DNA from 2 places in the Achromobacter sp. F4_2707 genome. Region 1 is predicted to be linked to the other one. Evidence: predicted binding sites of a transcription regulator. Region 1 holds the regulator's gene; the other holds the start of a gene.

The links. The regulator LexA, encoded in region 1, represses DNA repair genes until DNA is damaged. The targets are predictions, from matches to a motif close to ACTGTATNNNNATACAGT.
Region 2: a site for LexA is predicted at 1,606-1,623, ahead of recA (recombinase RecA). Genes of this name have one in related genera too.

The regions. Positions count from the first base shown of each region.
Region 1 is NZ_JAZDRJ010000003.1:187,472-190,880, forward strand. Features, by position in the region: gene VRY85_RS04515 (TRAP transporter large permease) at 1-459, shown strand, start outside; gene VRY85_RS04520 (TetR/AcrR family transcriptional regulator) at 474-1,127, shown strand; gene lexA (transcriptional repressor LexA) at 1,187-1,825, opposite strand; gene otsB (trehalose-phosphatase) at 2,014-2,844, shown strand; gene VRY85_RS04535 (alpha,alpha-trehalose-phosphate synthase (UDP-forming)) at 2,907-3,409, shown strand, end outside.
Region 2 is NZ_JAZDRJ010000010.1:152,384-155,792, reverse strand. Features, by position in the region: gene VRY85_RS11345 (aspartate carbamoyltransferase) at 1-354, shown strand, start outside; gene VRY85_RS11340 (recombination-associated protein RdgC) at 456-1,352, opposite strand; gene recA (recombinase RecA) at 1,707-2,777, shown strand; gene recX (recombination regulator RecX) at 2,875-3,366, shown strand.

The sequences.
Region 1 (3,409 bases):
ATTATTGTGCTGATTCTGCTGTTCTCGTTCTTAATCGGCCGCATTCTGGTTGCTGAAGGCGTTCCACAAGATCTGACCGAGTTTGTGACGGGGCTGGTGGATAGCCCAATCGCCATTCTGTTGATCGTCAATCTGTTCCTGATTGTGGTGGGCATGTTGATTGATGATGTTTCACTAACCGTGGTGATCGCGCCCTTGCTTCTGCCTCTGGTCGGCGTGGCCGATATTCACCCCGTTCAGTTCGCTGCGATTGTGGCGTGTGCGGTCGTCGTGAGCGCCAACAGCCCGCCCATGGCGCCTATTTTGTATTTGTCCTGCCGGGTGGGCAAAGTTGTGGTGCACCAATCGTTCCGCCCCGCCATATTGCTGATTGTGCTGGTAGCGATTCCCATCCAGTTACTCACTACTTTTATACCTGCGATTTCTCTATTCTTTCCCCGTTTACTCGGGTTGATATAGCGCATAGGGCCGTTATGAAAAGTAGAGATCTTATCGAGCAAGTTGCCCAAGAAGGCGAAGCCGCTCGTGTTGCGCAGCTTTCGCGTGCTGACTGGTTAGCCGTTGCGCTTGAGCTTTTTAAAACCGAAGGTATTGAAGCGGTGCGTGTCACGCGCATGGCGGAAGCGCTTGGCGTTACACGAGGCAGCTTTTATTGGCATTTCAAACATCGCGAAGACCTCCAGAATGCACTGATTGTTTTCTGGCAAAAGAAGAATGTGCAGTCTGTGCTGCAGGCGCTGGACGAGAACCACGCGCTGGATGACGGCATTCTGTCCTTGTTTTCAGCCTGGCTAAACCCCGATCGTTTCGAGCCAGGCTTGGACTTGGCCATGCGCGATTGGGCCCGGCGTTCGCCCAAGGCCAATGATGCGGTTAACGAAGCGGATACGCTGTGCATGGATGCCATCGCGGCTTTCTATGAGCGTCACGGCTTCGAGCCGGTGGAAGCCAGGGCACGGGCACGCACCATTTACGCCTGCCAGATTGGGTATTACGTCGTGACAGGCCTGCATGAGCCTATGGCGATTCGCTTGCGGTATCTGGAATCAATTTATGCCATCATGACGGGCCAGGCCCTGGCCCCTGAAAAAGCTGAGCGCTTCAGGGCCGCGCATATCCCCGCTTAACGGCATAGAACCCAGCCTTGGCGCGGCCCGCATGCGAGACGCTGCGGGCCTGCGTAGTTTTAATGCAAAGGCGCGGCGCGGATCAGGCCCACGGCCAGCCCCTCGATGGCGAAATCGTCGCTTGGGTGAACGATAATGGGGGAAAAGTCGGGGTTTTCGGGCAGGAGCTGCAGGGAACCACCGCTGCGCTGCAAGCGCTTGACGGTGACTTCGTCGCCCAGACGGGCCACGACAATTTGCCCATTGCGGGCTTCAGGGGTTTTTTTCACTGCAAGCAGGTCGCCCTCGAGGATGCCTGCGTCGCGCATGCTGAGGCCCCGCACTCTCAGAAGGTAATCGGGAACAGGGTTGAACAGCGAAGGCTCGACGCCGATTTCGCGTTCGATGTGTTCGGCTGCAAGAATGGGGCTGCCGGCAGCCACCCGACCGACAATAGGCAGCAACAGGGATAGCGGGCGGGCGGGTTCTGAGGGCGCCGCCGGAGGCTCGGCCAAACGGATTCCCCTAGAGGCGCCGGCAGTAAGCGTGATGGCTCCCTTGCGGGCCAGCGCCTTAAGGTGGTCTTCAGCGGCATTGGGCGAGCGGAAACCCAGCGCGTGTGCGATTTCTGCACGAGTAGGCGGAAAGCCGGTGCGCTGGATTTCGGAACGGATGAGATCCAGGATTTCCTGTTGACGAGCTGTGAGTTTGACGGCCATGGTAAGCGCTGTTTTTTTATACAGTCCTGATTTTGACCTGTTTGTACAGGAAGATCAAGCGGAAGATGCTGTGGCTGTAGCGCGCAGCCGTTATAGGCATGTGCTCGACTTGTATCAGGGTGGTTCACCGGCAGACAGCAGGGGCGCGCGGATGTACTATGAAATGTATGCGCCATGACCACCCGCCCATGCGTCAGCCCCGCTCTTCAAGGCGCGGTCGAACGCCGTTGCGCGACACGCAGGCGGCCTTGCCGGGTATTCTCACCGGGCGTTTGGCAGATGTTCCGCCGCCGGTGCTGCGCATCCCACCTTCCCGGTTGGCACTGTTTCTGGATGTCGACGGTACGCTAGCCCCGATTGCTGCAAAGCCACAGGGGGCATCGGTGCCGTTGCGTACAAGGCGTCTTTTACAGCTATTACAGCGTCAGGGCGTGGCATTGGCAGCGCTTAGCGGGCGCCCGTTGTCGCAGGTACGGCGTTTGCTCTATCCGCTCGACATTCCTTTGGCCGGTTCACATGGCGCACAGGTCAGCCTGTCAGGCCGCGGCAGCATTCGCAGTTCAGGGCCGGTACCGCAGCGCATAGCAGCCATTCTGGAGTACGGCGTACAACGTCTTCCCGGGGTCTGGCTGGAACGCAAACCGGCTGCGATGGCCTTGCATTGGCGGCAAGCGCCACAGCATCGTGCGGAGGTATCCGTACTGGCTCAGCAGGTTTTGGCTCATGCGCCGGGTTGGCAGGTGTTGGAAGGGCATTGCGTGCATGAAGTCAGGCGGCAAGGCAGCGACAAGGGGAAAGCGCTGGGGCATTTGATGCGTCAGCCAGAGTTTGCAGGGCGTTGGCCGCTCGCTGTGGGCGACGACCGTACCGATGAAGACGCATTTAAGGTGGCGCTTACCCTGAAGGGGGGAGCGATTCGTATCGGGGTCGGCCCGAATACAGCGGCGCCATGGCGACTCCGAGACACGGATGAGCTGGTGGTCTGGCTTGGCATGTTGCTGCGCTCGTTGCGAGTTTGAGTGCCATACTGGCGGGGGCGTGAAATCCCCATAGGGCAGGGCCAACACAACAGGGAAGGGGTATGAGCGAACAGGAGCGGTTGGTGATTGTGGCAAACCGGACGCCCGCCGTGAAATCGGCGGGGGGGCTGGCTTCGGGTTTGCTGGATGCACTCAAGGCGAAGCCCAGCCTGTGGTTCGGCTGGAGCGGCGAGTTGCGGGATGATGACGCAAATTGCGTGCAATTATTCAGCTTAGGCCGCCTGATCGTGGCATCAATACCGCTTACGACCGAGGCGCATAATCGCTACTACAACGGTTTTGCCAACGGGGTGTTGTGGCCTGCCTTTCATCATCGGCTGGATCTCATGAGCTTTAGCGAAGATGATTACGCAGGCTATCAGGAAGTCAATCAACATATGGCGGCCCAGTTGCGACCGCTGCTGAAACCAGACGACCTGGTGTGGGTGCACGATTATCACCTGCTGCTGTTTGCGCAAATGTGTCGTGCACAAGGTATCAGTCAGCGCCTGGGTTTCTTCCTGCATATCCCTTTTCCCGTGCCCAGCGTCGCCCAGGCTATTCC
Region 2 (3,409 bases), on a different contig from region 1:
TACGCCACTCGCGTACAGAAAGAGCGTTTCGAGGAAGAGCAGTTGGAAGGCTACGACGCAACCTTCCAAGTGAATAAAGCGATTGTCGATAAATGCTGCGACCCTGATGTCATTGTGATGCACCCGCTTCCGCGCGATAGCCGTGAAGGTGCCAACGATCTCAGCACAGATCTCAACTACGACCCGCGTTTGGCGATTTTCCGTCAGACTGATAATGGCATTCCGGTGCGCATGGCCATTTTTGCGGTATTGCTGGGCGTGGAATCTCTGGTGCCGCATTCGCTGCGCGACGTAACTTGGAGCCCGCCTTCGCATATCGGCCCAGACGATAGCGTATTCCACGGCATGTACTGATATTTCCGCTGGGTGTGAACCGGGCCTGGCCCGGCTTTACGCGGCAGCTCTGTTTTAGTCGTAAAGCGGCCGCCGCGTCAGTCGTGGCGGCCGTGTTGCCTTCATGCTTGCTTTTCGCCGCCCAGCGCTTCAACAAGCGCTTCCAGCAATTGCGACAGCTCGCCGCTCATCAACGTGAAATCGGAGTCGAACTGCTCGGCTTCATCGTGAGCGGGTATGCGGCCTTCCTGCAGCACGTCGAGCGGAGCGATGCGCTTGAGGTCCAGGCCATCCGATAAAACGAAGGACACGCGATCGGCCCAAGTGAGAGCCAGGCGCGTGCATTGCTTCCCAGCTTCCACGTGCTTGCGAACATCGTCCAGCTCGATGGCTTGGCGTACGTAGCGAACGGCGGCGCGTGTTTCGTTGGTGGAGCGCAGCTCGGTGTCTTGGTCCACGGTGAAATTGCTGGGCGGCTCGTCGCTAACCAGCCAGTTGGTCATGGCCGATGCGGGCGAAAGCTCGGTGTAAAGCGGCACAACAGGGAAGGGGTCTAGCACCTTGGCCAGGGCGCCCATGACCTCATCGCATTTGGCTGCAGCGGCCGCGTCGACCACCAGCCAGCGGTTTTTGGTGTCAACCCATACGCGGGTGTCGCGATAGATGCTGAACGCTTTGGGCAGAAGCTCATCGGTAACGGCTTCCTTGATTTCCTTCATTTGCTTGCGACCAGGCTTATAGCCTTGCTGTTCTTCGATTTCCTGAGCGCGTGCGCGCGCGAACTGGTTGATGACTGTAGAAGGAAGCAGTTTTTTTTCTACCCGAAGGCTCAGTAAATACTGACCATCCAAGGCGTAGACCAAGCCGGACTCGGGGCGTGGCGGAACCCAGCCGAATGCAGTCATGTCGGTAGCGGAGCCAGGCCGGAAGGCCAGTTTTTCCAGCGCGTTTTCCAGCGTTTCCTGGGTGAAGTTCCAGGAGGGAGCGAGACGGTAGATGCGAAGATTCTTAAACCACATGGAGAAATATCGTTTTGAAATTGGGAGAGGGCGGAAAATTGGCCGATCGGGCACGCCGCAAAGGCACCGATTGTATGCTGAACCCACCACGCGCCAAGCAGGCTTTATGTATCCATGCGTGCTAATGCGGGTGCCAAACTTGGTGCGGAAGTGGGGTGAAACAAGCGGGCGGCCGCGTGTACAAAGGGTTTGACGATTGTGCCGGCCTGTCTTCACTCGGTAACGTTACGGCCTGCCAACACAGAATTTCATATCTGTTTATTTATACAGTATAATTTGATGCAATAATCGTCGGCATCTACACGGCGCTCTCATACGTCGCGCCGCTTTCACAGTTATTTGCAAGGATCCTCAATGGACGACAAAAACCGCAAAGCCGCCAACCCGGAACGCGCCAAGGCTCTGGCCGCCGCACTTTCGCAAATCGAAAAGCAGTTTGGCAAGGGTTCGGTCATGCGCTACGGCGACGACACGGTCGAACACGACATCCAGGTAGTGTCTACCGGCTCACTGGGGCTGGATATCGCACTGGGCGTTGGCGGCCTGCCACGTGGCCGAGTCATCGAAATCTACGGCCCCGAATCTTCCGGTAAAACCACTCTCACGCTGCAGGTCATTGCTGAAATGCAGAAGCTGGGTGGCACGTGCGCGTTTATCGATGCCGAACACGCGCTTGATGTCCAGTACGCGTCAAGGCTGGGCGTCAACCTTGAAGACCTCCTTATTTCCCAGCCCGATACCGGCGAACAAGCGCTTGAAATCACCGATGCTCTGGTGCGCTCCGGTTCTATCGACCTCATCGTCATCGACTCTGTCGCAGCGCTCACCCCCAAAGCTGAAATCGAAGGCGACATGGGCGACTCTCTGCCCGGCCTGCAAGCCCGGCTTATGAGCCAGGCGTTGCGTAAGCTCACGGCCACTATCAAGCGTGCCAACTGCATGGTCATCTTCATCAACCAAATCCGCATGAAGATCGGCGTAATGTTCGGCAACCCGGAAACCACTACCGGCGGTAATGCCCTGAAATTCTATTCCTCCGTCCGTCTCGATATCCGCCGCATTGGCGCCATCAAAAAGGGCGATGAGGTCATCGGTAATGAAACTCGCGTCAAGGTTGTCAAGAACAAGGTGGCGCCACCCTTCAAGCAGGCCGAGTTCGACATCATGTACGGGGCGGGAATCTCGCGCGAAGGCGAAATCATTGATCTCGGCGTTCAGGCCGGCATTGTCGACAAAGCAGGGGCTTGGTACAGCTACGATGGCACGCGCATCGGTCAGGGCAAGGATAACGTTCGCGAATATCTTAAAGAGCACCCAGAAATGGCGTTTGAAATCGAAAACCGCGTACGAGAAAAACTCGGTGTGGCGCCCCAGCAAGCTGCTGTTGTCAGCCATGCGCCTAATACTCAAGAGGCCGGCGAGTAACTGCGCCGTCAGGGTGGGCAGTGTTTCCGCCCGTCGCTGCATCAGGCAACTCGTACGCCCTTGTTCGCACGAGTTGCCTGTTTATTGAAGAAAGAATATGGCGCAAGCGGGTGGAAAGCTCTCTCTCAAAGCGCGGGCCGTCGGGTTGCTTTCACGGCGGGAACATTCTCGTACTGAACTGCGGCGTAAGCTATCGCCGCATTGTGAAGAGCCTGCTGAACTCGAAGCCCTGCTCGATGAACTCGAACGCAACGACTGGTTGTCGCAGGAACGGTTTGCTGAAAGTCTGGTGCACCGGCGGGCAGCCCGCTATGGTATGCGACGCATCGTGCAGGAACTCCGGCAGCACGAACTTCCCGAAGACACGCTGAAAGAAATGGCGGGGAAGTTGCGTTCCAACGAGCTCGATCGAGCTCGCGAAGTGTGGAAGAAGCGGTTTGGCGTAGCGCCGAGCGACGCCAAGGAATATGCCAAGCAATTGCGCTACATGGCGGCGCGTGGTTTCACGGCCGACTGCGTGCGCCGTATTTTGTCTGAAGCAGATAGCCAGTTGCCGGACGCTTCGTTTGTCGACGACACGTTCGAATGAAGTAGCCGGAATTCTTCACTTTCCAGAAACAGCGCCTGCGCTA